Regions from separate parts of the Bacillus sp. V2I10 genome, predicted to be linked through region 1. Evidence: riboswitches for the same ligand, from Rfam matches in the RefSeq annotation. Region 1 holds a riboswitch; the other holds the start of a gene.

Region 1 (8,157 bases):
AGGATAATATTTTCTCTCAGGCCTTCCGACAATTCCGTACACCACTTCCGCCTTTAATTGATTGACAGAGGAGAGATATTCCAGGTATCTGCGTGCCGTTATCCGGGAAGCGCCTATTTCCTTAGCCACTTCTTCGGCAGAAAGCCCTTCTCTTTTTGCCTGAAGAACGGCATTCACTTTACCAAGTGTGATTTCATCAATTCCTTTTGGCAAACCTGTCCCTTTTCCGGATTTTTCATTTTTCCCCTTGCTAAAAAGAAGATCGATATATTTCTGATTCACTTGTTGATCGGAAGACAGGAGAGAGTGCTTTTTTATGAATTTCTGAATGATATCGTCAAATCTCTCCCTGCTTACGGGCTTGATCAAATAATTCTCTACTCCATAGCTCAGGGCTTTTTCGAGGAACACCTTATCTGTTGCAGCTGTTATCATAATGATGCTTACCTTCGGAAACATCTCACGTATGAGGGGAAGCAGCTCAGATCCCAGCATATCAGGCAAATACACATCTAGAAGAAGTAAGTCGGGTTCTTTCATCTTCAGTAATTGAAGAGTTTGCTCTCCATTCAGTGATTTTCCGACCACAATGATTTCGTTGAATGTTTCTAAAAACTTTTCATGTATATCGGCGATTCGGAAGTCGTCTTCCGCAATGGCTACTTTTATCATTTCAAGTCTCAGCTCCCATCCTATTTCTTAGGAAGATACACCGTAAATACAGTCCCTGCTTCTGAATTACTTTGTACCTCAATAATCCCGTTCATTTCCTGTACAGCTTCTTCTGCATTCGATAGACCAAAGCCCCTCGGTTCATTTCCATCTTTTGATGTAAAGCCTCTGTCAAATAGAAGAGGAATGTCTCTTTCGCTTATTCCTTTGCCATTGTCCTCAATCTCAAAGATGATATCACTTCCGATGTCTGTAACGAAAAGTTTAACCGCCGGAGATTCCACGCCATAAACGGCTTCGAAAGCGTTATCAATTAAGTTGCCAAGAATAACGATTAAGCTGGAAAGCTTAAAGTGTGATGGCAATTCTTCTAAATAACTGTCAGAAGCAATATCAAATTTCAGCTTCTTTTCTGACGCTTTTCCGAGCTTCCCTAAAAGGATAGCCTGTACCTTGGTATCTTTGATCTGGTTAAAGACTACTGAATTTTGAAATTGCAGGACCTGCGTTTCACTTTTTATCATATTAATCGCCTGATCGTATTCACCAAGCTGAAGAAGGCCAGATAACACGTATAATTTATTGGTAAATTCATGTGTTTGGGAACGGAGATCTTCTGAATATCTTTTGACTTCCGATACGGTGTTTATCATCTGCTCAATTTCGGTTTTGTCGCGAAAAGAAGCAACAACTCCTCTTATCCCATTTTCATCAATGAGTGGAGTGGTATTTACGATAACGGTTTTATCTTTCCAAACCATTTCTTTATCAACTTGCGGATTACCATGTTTTAAAACCTCATAAAGATAATCGGAAGGAAACAGTCCATCCACTTTCATATGCCTGACAGATCCGTTAATATGAAGGAGTTTCTTAGCCGGCTGATTCATCATTGTAATGAAGCCATCTTTATCTATGGCTAAAATGCCCTCTTTTACCGCATGCAGCACAGTGTTTTTTTCTTTATAAAGAGCAGCAATTTCATACGGTTCGAGCCCCATAGTGTCCCTGCGGATATTGCTTGACAGCAAAATACTTCCGATAACGGATATAAAAAGGGCAAAAAGAGAAACAAGCAGGACTTTAACGAAGTTCTTCATGATTTGCTGGTTGATGTCTTCTAATAGAAATCCTACTGAAACGAGACCAATAATCTCTCCCTGTTTGTTAAAAATAGGAGATTTCCCTCTAAGAGACGGGCCAAGTGAACCATTAGCTTTTGAAACATAAAATTCCCCTTTGATAATGGCTCTATCGTTATCTCCTCCCGTCATTTTTCTCCCAATTTCTGACTTCATGGGATGTGAATAACGTGTGCCATCTTTATTCCCTACTACAATAAACTCAGCACCTGTTTGTTCCCTGATCTCTTCTGCTAAAGGCTGGATCGTTTCGGAAGGATTGCCAGTTTGAAATGCATCGATAATGGTTGGCATGAGAGCGACAGTTTTTGATAACTCCAGTGCCATTCTTCCTTTATTTTCTTCGATTTGTTTGCTTTCCATATAGCTGAAAAATCCTGTCAGCAGCAGGATCAATAATAATCCCAATAATAGAACCAGCCCGAGTATTTTAATCTGTAAAGGTATTTTTATCGTCTTCAGGCAGCATTCCTCCTACTATTAAATCCTTTTTTTCTTAATTTTATAAACTATTGAACTTATTAATAGAAAGAATACAAGTAAATTCTGCATACGTCAAAGAACCGTGTATTTTCAGGAATAGGCTGATCATCTTGCCTTTTTTCGTCTGATATGACAAACTCCCTCGAATCGGGCTTGTCAAAAGATAATGAGATACCCTAAAAAATCAGGAGCTCTCCGCCCTGGTCTTCCGAGAGATTCAAGATCCCAATCTAGAAACTTCCTCTTCAATCCGGCTTAAATCAATCCGTTCAAATAATGGTTTAACGTCGCTTAGCTCAATTACTGAATCAAGCGGAGTATAGGTCCACGCATCAGCATAAAAGCCCATTATTTCTTGAATCTCATTGCTCGAAAATGGCAGAAATGGCTGCAGTAAAATAGATAAGTTTGCAATGGCGACGGTGCAAGTAAAGAGTGTTTTTTCACAATCAGCAGTGTTTTCTTTAACAGAAATCCAAGGCTTTTGCTCGTCAAAAAATTTATTTATGCGACGAATGAAAGAAAAGAGATGATCGAGAGCTGCTTTAAATTGTCCGCTTTCGATTTGGCTGCTAATCGTTTGATAGAGCTGCTTTATTTCCCGTTCAACTTCGTGGTCAAGAACAGCTGGTCTTACTATTGAAGAAAAAGACTTTTCGATAAACTTAAATGTCCGATTTACGAGATTTCCAAATGCACCGAGCAGCTCGCTGTTATGAGAGCGGATGAATTCACGCCATGAAAAATCGGTATCTCGCTTCTCAGGTGCATTAATGGTCAAGAAATAACGGATGGAGTCCGGATGATAATCCTTAAGGATATCCGGAACCCAAACGGCCCAATTTCCGCTCGTTGATAACTTTTTCTTTTCAATCGTCAAGTATTCGCTTGAGATCATGCGATCCGGGAGTTTCAAGCCGCCAAGTCCCATTAATATTCCAGGCCAAATGATGGAATGAAATGGGATGTTGTCTTTTCCATGAACATAATAGGCTCTAGTATCTCCATCCCAAAATTTCAGCCAATCTTGCTGATTTTCATCAGACCACTGCTTACTTGCTGACAGGTAACCGGATACAGCTTCAATCCAGACATATATTTTCTTCTCTTCATATCCCTTTACAGGAACAGGTACGCCAATCGGAAGATCTCTGGTGGCAGATCTGTCCAGAAGTCCCTCAGATAAATACCGCTGTGTCAGCTTAATGGCATTATCCCGCCACACCTGCGCATCTTCTGCTTTTTTTACATACACTTCAAGTTGTTCTTGCAAGGCTGAAAGCTCAAAGTAATAATGTCCTGTCAGCTTGCCAAGAGGCTCATGACCGCAGAGCTTGCATTTTTTATCAGTCAGCCAAAGCGGGTCAAGAATACTTGCGCAGGCATCACATTGATCTCCTCGTGCATGAGCTGAACAAATTGGGCAGATTCCTTCGACATACCGGTCAGGCAAAAATTGCTGACAATGTCCGCAGTATGCCTGCAGTGTTTCTTTTTCGTAAAGGAATCCGTTTTCCAGCAGGGAAAGAAAAATGTCCTGTACAGCTTGATGGTGATGCGGATGATCTGTGCGTGTATAGCAGTCGTAACTGAACCCGAGCTTTTGAAAGGAATCCGTAAATTCCTTATGATAACGGTCTGCGATAACATGAGCCGGAACATTTTCCTGTATGGCCCTGATTGAAATGGGGGTCCCATTGCAGTCACTTCCTGAGACATATAAAACATCTTCCCCTTTTAAACGATAATATCTTGCTAAAATATCTCCTGGCAATAGACTTGCGATATGACCAATATGCAAGGATCCATTTGCGTAAGGCCATGCTCCTCCAATAAAAATAGACATGTCATTTTTCCTCCTTTTGAACATAAAAAAACCTCATCCATAGACTTAAGTAAGTCTAAGGACGAGGTTTAAATTCGCGGTACCACCTTAGTTTGCAGACCATTCACATGATCTGCCTTTATCCGTACGGAGCACAAAAAAGTGTCGATACGTATGCTGTTGTAACGTCAGCCACCACGTCACAGCCTACAGATGATGACAGTTGACATCATGTTCGGTGTGAAGCTCGGAAGGTCATTTTCAGTGGCGGATTTCTTGCTTCTTTTCAGCTGCCGAAGCTCTCTGTACAGACGTCCGAATCACTTACTTTTCCTCGTCATTGCTTTTCTTGTTTCATTTATTTTATCCAAAAAGAGGAAAGGTGTAAATACTCAGATTATTCTTCTTTAAAAAGCTCTTCCAAAAACCGATTGCGATTCTCCAAAAAATACTTTGTAATCTGATAATGATCCGTCTCCGTATAATCGATTTCAGCTATGCGTTCCGAATCAAAGCTTAGTATATTTGCCCCGGGAAATCCAAGCAGGATAGGAGAATGTGTGGCAATAATAAATTGCGTGTCACCGTCTTTTGTTAAGTCATGAATGATGCGGAGAAGGGTCAGCTGTCTTGATGGAGAAAGAGCAGCCTCTGGCTCATCCAGTAAATAAACAGCTTTCTTTCCGAAACGATTGAGAAAGAGGGATAAAAAAGATTCACCATGTGATTGATGATGGAGTGATTTACCGCCATACGGGCCAAAAACGTCACCTGACAATGGCTCTTCATTTAATTCTTCCAGATAGGATGCAAACTGATAAAAGGACTCAGCTCTTAGGAAAAAGCCATTTTTAACTTTAGGCATCCAGGCAAGCTTGATATACTTTCCTAAATCAGATTGAGAGCTTCTGGTTTCATAAAGATGATGGCTGCCGCCAGCGGTATTAAACCCGCACTGATAGGCAATGGCTTCCATCAATGTCGATTTGCCGGATCCATTTTCACCTGCAAAAAAAGTAACAGGGCTTTTAATTTTAAGTTCATCCAAATGTGAAATTGCAGGAATAGAAAAAGGATACGCTTCAAACGAAGGAATCTCTTCTTTATTTAATTTGATTAATTTTAAAAACATGTTTATCACCTGCTCTTAGTTTAGCAGGAATGCCGGATGAAAGTCATTGGCTAAACGGAAATTTTGTAGAATGGATGACAGCACAAATGAATGTAATCCGAGGTTCTATCTGCAATGATTTCTTTATCGTAATCCATGGAAGCAACGTGATAGGAGTTAGTTAGACTGATGATTTTTTTCATAGATGATGAGACGTTTTCAAAAAGGGCATCGGAGCTGTCCGGAGGGACGACATGGTCTTCTTCGGATTTAAAAACGAGCAGCGGACATGAGACTTCTGAAAGCTTTGGTTTTACAGATTTTATAAGATTAAGGAGATTATGAACGGCTGTAATCGGAACAGCTGAGTAAGTAATTTCTTTGATTCCTTCTGCTTTTATATCCGGTTTTCCTTCTGCAATGAACCTTGGTTCAGTTAGATCTTCGAAAGACTCATATCCAGGCACGCTTAAAGCAGCATTAATCGTAATCACACCGCTGATTTCTTTGTATTTGCCAGCTAAATGCACAGCTAGGATACCGCCCATAGATTGACCTGCAATAAATACTTTCCGGCAGATTTTTTTCAGCTTTAAATAAGCCTGTTCAATGTCTTTGATCCAATCCAGATAACAGCAGGCTTCAAGCTCGTGAGCATCTGTACCGTGACCTTTTAACCGCGGGGCAAGGACGGTAAAGCCTTTATCAGCAAGCAGTTTTCCCAGTTCTCCTACACTTTGAGGTGTTCCGACAAATCCATGGCAAAGCAAAATGCCAATCTCATTTCCTTTATAAAAAAAGCTTTCAGCACCTGGCAATACAGAGTAAATCGTTTCAGCCATTTTTGATTCCTCCAATTCATCAAATCATAAAAGAAAAACCCTCTCTTTCATTGGCTGTAAAGAGAGGGTTTTTCTCTATCAACCAAAGCACAGCAGCTTTGCTGGTGGGAGCACCTTTCCGTTTGCCGGTGGTTGCTGTGAAGTCGCGGAGCCAGATCTCTCGTTCACTCTTGATAATTTATTTAATTCTGATTGGTTTAGTTGGTTTTAACGATCTTATCATGAGCAGCTTTTAACTGTCAATAAATTTTGAGGTCGTGAAAGCGGAGAACCAGCGATTTGAGTACCTCATTCACGCGCTTTTTTAAGGGGGATGAAATCGCCGTGAAGCATTTGTCTTCACAAAAGACAAAAACAAGAGTAAAATACTTATATTCCAATCAGACAGGTGGGATTTAAGTGAATACCATTCCTAAACCTCTTGTATTAACGAATCAATGGTTTATTGTTTTATCCGTAGCATGCACCTGGATAATAGGATCCGGCTGGATTCTTCTTATACCTCTAATAGCAGGATTAATGGGGCTTCTTTTTAAATTTAATCCTATTATGAAGACAGCAAAGCTCTTTTTAAGAAAAAAGCCTTCAGAATACATTCCGGAGGATTTTGAGCAGCAGCAGTTTAATCAGCTGATTGCAGTCATCTGTCTTAGCCTTGGTTTTCTTGGCTATATGATGAATTGGATGACACTTGCCTATATCTTTACCGCTATGGTCGCGCTTGCTGCATTCGTTGCCATATTAGGCTTTTGTGTTGGCTGCTTTATTCGTTTTCAGTGGCAGCAATACCGATACCGCAGGCATTCAAAGTAGTCATATTTTTTTAAAAAAAGTGTTGACTTTATGAAAATACCAGCGTAAAGTAGGACTCACATCGAAAATATGAAACTTCTTATCACGAGAGGTGGAGGGATTTGGCCCTTTGAAACCTCGGCAGCAGACTCAATCATGAGAACTGTGCCAACTCCAACAAGCGTGATTTCGCTTGAGAGATAAGAAGAGTGAACGGTCTTTTACCTATGATCTTACCCTCTTCTTGGCTTTCAGGAAGAGGTTTTTTGTTTTCAAAAAATAAATAGATTTCTTATCCAGAGAAGCGGAGGGACTGGCCTGATGATGCTTCGGCAGCGGACTTTTTTAAATAGTACTGTGCCAATTCCAGCAGGCGAAAAGCCTGGGAGATAAGAAGAGACCTAGTGATTCTTTATGAATTCATGCCCTCTTCTTGTCGGATAGAAGAGGGTTTTTTTATTTATAAATTAGCGGGAGGCGTACATATGATTCAATTTGAAGGTGTCACAAAGGTTTATAACAGCGGCGGAAATGAAGTGAGAGCACTTGACGGCATTGATCTTCATGTGAAGCAGGGGGAGATTTGCGGTGTGATCGGATTCAGCGGAGCCGGTAAAAGCACACTGATCCGCACAGTTAATTTATTAGAGCGTCCAAGCTCCGGAAAAATCATTGTTGATAATCTCGATTTAACGACTCTTTCCCAAAAGGAAGTAAGACAGGTTAAGCGCAAAATCGGCATGGTCTTTCAGCATTTCAATCTGCTGAATTCCAAAACGGTCTTCGCCAATGTTGCGATGCCGCTCCTTCTTGCAAAAGCTTCTCAAAAAGAAATCAAAGAAAGAGTAACAGAACTATTGTCGTTTGTAGGATTAGAGGACAAAGCAAATCAATATCCAGACCAACTATCAGGGGGTCAAAAACAGCGTGTCGGCATTGCCAGAGCACTTGCTACACAGCCTTCCATTCTATTGTGTGATGAAGCAACATCTGCACTTGATCCGCAAACAACCGGGTCCATTCTGAAGCTTTTGAAAAAAATCAATCAGGAATACAACATTACGATTTTAATGATCACCCATGAGATGTCAGTTATTAGGGAGGTTTGCGATAGGGTTGCTGTAATTGAGGGCGGAAAAATTATCGAGTCAGACTCAGTTTTTGATGTTTTCTCAAATCCTCAAACAAAAACAGCTTCGAACTTTGTCAGCTCTGTTCTGAATGATTCCATCCCTGTGTCTGTGCTGAAATTAGTGCAGGATGAGAATGCACAGGGACAGATTTTCAAAA
Region 2 (8,157 bases), 850 kb from region 1:
AGTAGGCACTTTCAGCACCCAGTCTGTCTCTTCCTTCAGATGGCGGACAAGAGGTTCCACTTCATACGGGGTACCGGTAAATCCATGAATACATAGGCATCCTTTCATGTCGCTCTCTCCCAAACATCAATTTTGTAAAACTGCGCCAGCTGTTGTTTTAAACAAAAAAACCCTGGGTATATTTAAAGTACCCTGGGTTACTATATTTCAAAACAAAAAGGAGCGTTCATCATGACAGTCTTAAAAGATAGCGCAGTAGAAGTATTGAGCGAATTAACACCTTATTCAGTGGGAATCGGCTTAGTTGTTTTAGTGATTGCACCATTTATTTTTTAATGAATATAAGGGCCCCTTTTTATTCTGCAGCAATTGATCAATGGATTGATTTTTTTCATATGTTTCCGGATGTTCCAATAAAGGGAAAGTCCATTAAAAAAGACAGCTGCTTCCGCATTTTGTTCTAATTTTTTCTGCCGTTTTTAAAGGAATGGTCAATTCTTTTTTAATGCGTCCTACTGTCGTTTCTTTCATGTGATTTCTTCCTTAAAGAAGCGCATTAACGACTTCTTCAAGCTTCATGCCGCGTGAAGCTTTTACTAATACGAGATCCCCGGATTTTGCCGTCTGTTTTAATTGATTAACAAGCTCTTGTTTATCTTGATAGACATGAATTAGGGCCGGATCCATTTTTTTACGTGCACCTGCAGCTATTTCCGCACCGAGTTTCCCGAACGTGAAGAGATGATGAATCTCTTTTGAATCGATCGATTCTCCTACCTCTTGATGAAACTTCACCTGCATCTCTTCGCCAAGCTCAAGAATGTCTCCCAGCACAAGAATTTTCTGATTGTAACCCTGCATGTCACACGCAAGCCTGATGGCTGCCTTCATTGAAGTCGGGCTTGCATTATATGCATCGTTAATAACCGCAAGATTCTCTTTTGTTTTTGTTAATTCGAGACGCATGCCCGTCATTTGGATTGCTTTTAATCCTTCACTGATTTTCTCTTGCGGCACACCTAAGAATTCTGCTGCAGCGATAGCTGCAAGCGCATTGTTAACATTATGTTTTCCGAGTACAGGTAAAAATAACTTCTCTTCCCGCCCGCTGATTTTAAAGAATGTGCCGTTTTCTGTTTGCTGAATCTCAGAAGGAGAATAAGCATTTCGCTCAGACCCGCCAAAAGAAATCGTTTTAAACGAATAAGCTTGAACCCGTTCTGTAAGCAAAGGTTCCTCGCCGTCATAAATAAGCACGCCATCAGGCTTTAGCCCGCTGACAATTTCAAGCTTTGCTTCTGCTATGCCTTCCCTTGATCCCAGATTCATTAAATGGGATTCGCCGATATTCGTTATGATCGCAGCATCAGGCTTTGCAAGATTTGAAAGGAGTTCGATTTCGCCCCTGCTGCTCATGCCCATTTCGAGTACAGCTACTTCTGTATCCTCGTTCATGCTGAGGATCGTAAGCGGCAATCCGATATGATTGTTAAAATTCCCTTTGGTTTTATGCACACGGTATGTTGTGGACAGCAGCGAAGCCACCATGTCTTTTGTGGTAGTTTTCCCATTGCTTCCTGTTACGCCGATTACCTTAAGCTGAAGCTGCTCTAAATAGCTGCTCGCTAATTGCTGTAATGCCTTTAACGTATCATCAACTAATATAACGGCACCTGACGGAGGATTCGGTTTATTGCGGTCCCATAAAGTTGCAGCAGCACCTTCTTCGAGCGCTTTTCCGGCAAACTCGTGCCCGTCAAAATTTTCGCCGACAATCGGGATGAACAGGGTTCGGGCTTCAATCTTCCTCGAATCCGTTGTAATTCCATGAATGAACTCATTTTCTTTTTCAGCAGATAACCCTGATCCCCCTGCCATCGTTTGAATGTCCAATAACGAACGTCGTATCATTTTGTGAAAGCTCCTTTCAAACATGTTTATTCATCAATATGTAAACCAAGAAACACTATTCCTAAGAATAGTGTTTCCATGCATTCTTAAAACGTATGTTTAATTTGCTGTTTTCCTTCGTGGCGCTCAAGCGCAAGCTCAACTAATTTCTCGATAAGCTCAGGGTACTCAACACCTGCATGCTTCCAAAGCAGCGGGAACATGCTGTATGGAGTAAACCCAGGCATCGTGTTCACTTCATTGATCAAGGCTCTTCCGTCTTCTGTTAAAAAGAAATCTGCACGTACAAGGCCTGATCCGTCAATGGCCTTAAATGATTTAATGGCTAAATCTTTGATCAGAGCATATTCTTCTTCCGTTACTTGTGCCGGAATCATCATATCTGTATCGCCATCAACGTATTTCGAATTGTAGTCATAAAATTCTTTTTTAGGTGCTACTTCTCCAACTGCAGAACAGCTTGGTTCATCGTTTCCAATGACGCCAATTTCGATTTCACGTCCGATAATGCCTTCTTCAATAATAATCTTGCGGTCATAATTGAATGCCTCATCAAAAGCTTTTACAAGTGATTCCCGGTCTTTGCATTTGCTGATGCCGACACTTGATCCAAGATTTGCTGGTTTCACAAAGCATGGGTAGCCTAGCTCCTGCTCAACTGTCTCGTAAGCTTTCTCCGGAGATTTCTTCCAGTCGTTTTTAATGAATGAAACGTATTTAGCCTGCTCGAGTCCGGCCTGTGCAAACAGGTTTTTCATGATCACTTTATCCATGCCGGCTGCAGAAGCAAGAACGCCATTCCCTACATAAGGAATATTCAGCAATTCAAGCATTCCCTGAACCGTTCCGTCTTCACCGTTTGGTCCATGCAGAAGCGGGAACACTACATCGATTTGCTCATGCTCATTGTCCGTCTTTGAAGGAAAGAGATCCTGATTCAAAGCAACCGGCGATACAGCTGTGCCGCCTTCTTTAAACTGAAGAGCAGCAACGTTTGCAGCAGGCTCCTGTAATTTTGCACCGCGGATCCATTCACCTTTATCTGAAATGTAGATTGGATGTATATCAAATTTGTTTGTATCTAAAGCTTTTATTACAGCAAGTGCGGTCTGCAATGAAACCTGATGCTCTGCTGACTTGCCGCCGTATAATAATCCGACTTTAATTTTCATGTGGATATCCCCCTAAAGAAAGTTCATCTCTTCTATATTATCATTTTCAAATCAAATTGTTATAGCCATCATGCAATTCTTTATAACATTCGAGTGACACGCCTTTTTCCGTCCGCTTTTGATGATCATATTTTCAGCTTTTTGAAGTGGTGGAGGAGCTATACAGGCTCTTTGGCTACCCGATATGGTTTTTTAGATGTTTCGCCAGAGCTTATTAAAAAGTTTACTTTGACCTGCATAAGCAATTCGTGAATGCAAAATCCTCATTATGTATTAAAATAAAAGCAAGGAGGCATGATCATGAAGCAAATTACATCCAAAGAACAGTTTCAAGAGTTAATTACACAAGATCAAGAGGTGCTAATCAAATTTTTCGCAGACTGGTGCCCTGACTGTACTAGAATGAATATGTTTATTGATGAAATCATTGAGGCTTATTCTAAATATGATTGGTACGAAATCAATAAGGACGAGTTCCCTGAACTTGCAGAAACTAATCAGGTAATGGGCATCCCAAGCATTCTGATCTTCAAAAACGGAGAAAAACTCGGGCATCTTCACAGCGCTAATGCAAAATCACCGGAGCAAGTAACTGAATTCCTGCAAGAAAAGCTCGGCTGAGTTTTTAGAATTGACAGATTAAATAATTTTATTTATGATACAACTAATTTCATATGCTTTCTTATCAAGAGAGGTGGAGGGACATGGCCCTTTGAAGCCTCGGCAACGGATCTTAACAGAAACCGTGCCAATTCCAGCAAACGTTATGTTTGACAGATGAGATGGAACTGAAAACAGCAGATTCTGCCTCTCTTCTTACACAAGAGAGGCTTTTTTTATGCGGAGAGAGAGGAGTGTTTTATTGATGAAATATGGATTTTGGCTGCCGATCTTCGGCGGATGGCTCCGGAATGTGGAAAATGAGAATATGCCCCCGACCTATGCTTATGCACAAGAGGTCATTCAGAAGGCGGAAAAATGGGGTTATGATACAACCTTGATTGCCGAGCTTTACTTAAATGATATTAAAGGACCTGAGCATGATTCCCTCGAAGCATGGACCACAGCTGCCGCACTTGCAGCCGTGACAGACAAGATTGAAATCATGACCGCAGTAAGACCCGGTTTTCATAATCCCGCGGTCACAGCAAAAATGGCAGCCAACATCGATCACATCAGCAATGGCAGATTCACCTTAAACGTCGTATCAGCCTGGTGGGAAGAAGAAGCGCGGCAATATGGCGGAATTTTTACTGAGCATGATGCAAGATATGACCGGACCGAGGAATTCATCCAAGTATTAAAAGGGCTGTGGGAAAAAGAAACCTTCACCTATCAAGGTAATTTCTATCAGTTCAGCCATACACATCTCCATCCAAAGCCTGTGCAAAAGCCGAATCCGATTCTTTATGCAGGCGGCGAAAGCCCACGCGGAAAAGAAACCATTGCCAGACATTGTGATGCCTATGTTATGCACGGCGGAACGGTTGATGAAATCAGTTGCAAGATTGATGAGATGAAGAGGTTAAGAGCAACTGCTGAAGGCACACCGTTTCAATCCTTTGGAATGGCTGCTTACATTGTGTGCAGAGATACGGACGCTGAGGTTCAGGAGGAGCTAGCAAGAATCACGGATATTAAGGAATCTTCAGCTTATGCGGGATATAAAGATTTCACAACAAAATCCCAGCTTGAACAAAAGCTCGAGCTTTATGATTACTCTGTTTCAAATCGCGGATTGCGGCCGAATCTAATCGGAACGCCTGAGCAGATTGCAGATAAGATTATTCAGTATGAAGATGCCGGACTCGACTTGCTTCTGCTGCAATTCTCTCCGCAGCTAGAGGAAATGGAACGATTCTCAACGGAAGTCATGCCGCTTGTGGAAGAAAAAAGAAAAGCGAAACCAGAAAGCACATACTCTTCATGAGTATGTGCTTTCTGGTTTTCTTGCTTCAAACGTAATGGTTTGCTCCGCATGCACGGGTTCTTTTCCATATGTATAATCAGCTGATATCACAATGTCCGTAAATCCAAGCCGCTCTAAAACTAATTTAAATTCACGTACACCGTACCATCTCATCGCAAACCTCTGCAGTTCAGTGTCAATCAGCTTCCCATCCTGCCACTTTTCATATTTCAAATAGCTTACCGAATACTGCTCAAGGTAATTCACTTCCACTCGCTTTGATTCCATTGTAATAACGTTATGTTCGGGTGTAACCCAAGTTTTCGTCTTGACTTCATTTAGGGCTGTATCAGGCTGAAGATACAAATCAAGAATCAGACGGCCGCCTGCAGCCAGGTGATCGTAAAAATTCTTAAGCGCCAAAATGGATTGCTTTCTGTCTTCAATCAGCAAAAACGTCCCCGCTGGAATGATAATCGCCTCAAAGGTGCGGGGGAGTTTCATTTCGCTCATTCCCATTTCCTTCAGGACTGGAGACAGCCCCCTCTCCTCGCAGCGCTTTCTGCATGACTCGAGCATGTCTGGCGATTGATCGATTCCTTCTATTTTCAGCCCATCCTGAAGCAAAGGAATATAGATTCTTCCTGACCCGGCACCCGGCTCTAAAATACGTCCTTTTACGTCACTAAGACGCTCACGGTAATATTCGATGTCTCCAAATGAATGGCCGACCGGCTTATCGATATCATAAACTTCCGTTGCAAGCTTGCTGTAGCTGCTGAACATGTAACCAGCCTCCCCGGTAGAATTATGTTATTATTTATAGCCTTAATCCTGTGCCTCATACATCAGAAATGCGGAATCGCCCGTTAAGCTACGGAAGACAGAAAAGTCCGGGTTTTTGCCGGATTTGTTCTGGCCGAGGAGTTTGGCGATAGTGCTGGACCTCAATGCGAAAAATTACTGTCTTATCTTATCCAATCAAACGTTTGTTTAACTCTTAAATCTTTTTTGTGCGCGGATCATTGCGCTTTACAAGATAGTAGCCGATACCTGCAAGCGCCATAATAATGACAATCGGAATAATATATGGCTCAGCAGCATATTTAATCTCGGTCCAATTCGTGCCGAGCTGTATCCCCAAATACAAAAAGAAAATAGTCCATGGAATCATGGCAGCAACAGTATAAATTGTAAATCTCCATAAAGGCATCTTTCCGATCCCAGCAGGAATGGAAATGGCATGTCTCACAACCGGAATGAATCTCGCTGTAAAAATAACCCCGGCGCCATATTTTTCAAACCAGGCCTCTGATAGATCCAAATGATGTTTATTAATAAATAAAAACTTCCCGAACTTTTCAAGAAAGGGTCTTCCGCCATAATACCCCATCCAATAAAGGAAAACTTGTGCAAGCGTTCCGCCTATCACTCCGGCAACAACCGCTCCCGTAAACTTAATTTGCCCAAGAGAGATTAAATAGCCGCCATACCCCAGAACAATTTCACTTGGAATAACCTCAACCATTAAACCCAGAGCAATTCCGTAATAGCCTAAATCAGCCAGAACCTCTAAAAGTGAATAAATGAATTCCTTCATATTTGCTCCTCTGCTTTGTATTTTCTATAAAGAAAACAGCATGATCGCTCCTGTATTCTCGGGTTAGAATTTAAAGTCCGTTCGAATCATGCGGGCTTTACGAAGTGTGTCAAAGACAATGACAAGCGCCGGTCCTGCGAATAAACCGATAAATCCAAGGAGTTTAAACCCTATGAACAGGCTGATCAGCGCCGCTAAAGGTGTAATGCCCATACTGCTTGAAAAGATTTTAGGTTCAATGACCCTTCTGACCACAGTGATGACTAAAAAGAGGATCACCAGCCCAATTGATAAAGCTTGGTCATTTTGAAAAAATGCGTAGATTGCCCATGGAACGAGGAAAGATCCTGTTCCGAGAATCGGCAGAATATCCACAATGACAATCAGGAGAGACAAGACCACCGTGTAGGGAACTCCCAGGATGGAAAGACCTGCAAACGCCATCACGAAAGTCAGAGCACTTAAAAAAATCTGCGCTTTTACAAACCCAATACCTGCTTTATTTAATTCTTCCAGGACAAGAGTCAGTTTCTCTTTCGTTTTCTCGGTTAAACTGTCTGCAATCATCTTTTTTAATCGCGGAAGCTCAAGGCTGAATAAATATAAGGCGATTAGATAGATCAGGATTTCAAACATAAAACCAGGAAGGAAGGCGATAAAATCAAGCAAGCTGTTTAAAAAACCATTCACGCCTTCTTCAAATGATTTAAGTCCTGCTGTAAACGATTCCTCAAGTGATTGAACAACTCCTCTTGGAATGGTTTCCTGCACTTGTTCCCATTTCGTTAAAGTGGGCTGAATGATGCTTGCATAAACCTCTTTAATGATTTCAGGGAGACTCGATGCAAATGAAACAAATTGATCAAAGACAACTTTAACTGTAAAGTAGCCAATCATCCCCAGCAGTGCAACATAGGCTGTAAATGCGGCAAAAACGGCAAGACCGCGTCCAAATTTCAAGTGTTTTTGCAGCCTTTGCACAGCCCCTTCCAGTAAGAGCGCAGTAATTAATGCGAATAGAAGAGATAGGCTTAGCGGCAAAAGGATCATGACCACGACAATTAAAATACTGAGCAAAATCCATTTTTTCTTGTTCACCTTTTCGTTTCCCCTTTTAATATATATGCGTGTTCCTTTTATTATAATCTATTAAAAGGAAATCAAGTTATATACTAAAAAAAAAAGCAAGCCATAGTTTTAGCCTGCTTTTAAAATTAATTATCGAGAAGAAACTGTCTTTGCGGCGGCTTTTATCAATACAAACCAGCCTATTGCAAGGAAGACCGCCGATTCCAAACAAATAAGCAAAATACTGAATGGCCTGATCGCCTCCAAACTCAAAAACAAGTTTGATAAACTCGTCGCGGACAACTGGAATGAACAGAAGGACAGCAGCCAATCCAATCGCGGCATATCCCCCTATTAAACCAAAGCGGTAAAACAAACTGCCGAGCAAAAAGAAGCCGGACAATAAGAAAAAACAGATAGCGCCGTCAATAAAGAAATTGACTAGATACAGATTTTCATAACCAAGAATCTTTGCAAAGTAAAACATCTTCAGATCT

The links. A riboswitch is a leader RNA that binds a small molecule or an ion and turns the genes downstream of it on or off. The one in region 1 is predicted to bind S-adenosylmethionine.
Region 2: another riboswitch for S-adenosylmethionine. It lies ahead of QFZ72_RS00660 (LLM class flavin-dependent oxidoreductase); the one in region 1 lies ahead of QFZ72_RS04965 (alpha/beta hydrolase).

The regions. Positions count from the first base shown of each region.
Region 1 covers NZ_JAUSYV010000001.1:973,413-981,569, forward strand. Annotated here, with positions in the region: gene QFZ72_RS04945 (response regulator) at 1-672, opposite strand, end outside; gene QFZ72_RS04950 (ATP-binding protein) at 693-2,222, opposite strand; gene metG (methionine--tRNA ligase) at 2,515-4,143, opposite strand; T-box leader at 4,198-4,472, opposite strand; gene QFZ72_RS04960 (AAA family ATPase) at 4,520-5,254, opposite strand; gene QFZ72_RS04965 (alpha/beta hydrolase) at 5,305-6,075, opposite strand; SAM riboswitch class I at 6,148-6,255, opposite strand; gene QFZ72_RS04970 (DUF4395 domain-containing protein) at 6,475-6,888, shown strand; SAM riboswitch class I at 6,965-7,074, shown strand; SAM riboswitch class I at 7,157-7,263, shown strand; gene QFZ72_RS04975 (methionine ABC transporter ATP-binding protein) at 7,353-8,157, shown strand, end outside.
Region 2 covers NZ_JAUSYV010000001.1:125,285-133,441, forward strand. Annotated here, with positions in the region: gene QFZ72_RS00640 (alpha/beta hydrolase) at 1-108, opposite strand, end outside; gene QFZ72_RS00645 (UDP-N-acetylmuramoyl-tripeptide--D-alanyl-D-alanine ligase) at 544-1,911, opposite strand; gene QFZ72_RS00650 (D-alanine--D-alanine ligase) at 1,998-3,083, opposite strand; gene QFZ72_RS00655 (thioredoxin family protein) at 3,384-3,704, shown strand; SAM riboswitch class I at 3,763-3,867, shown strand; gene QFZ72_RS00660 (LLM class flavin-dependent oxidoreductase) at 3,949-5,013, shown strand; gene QFZ72_RS00665 (class I SAM-dependent methyltransferase) at 5,008-5,778, opposite strand; gene uptA (undecaprenyl phosphate transporter UptA) at 5,993-6,592, opposite strand; gene ytvI (sporulation integral membrane protein YtvI) at 6,656-7,690, opposite strand; gene QFZ72_RS00680 (hypothetical protein) at 7,758-8,157, opposite strand, start outside.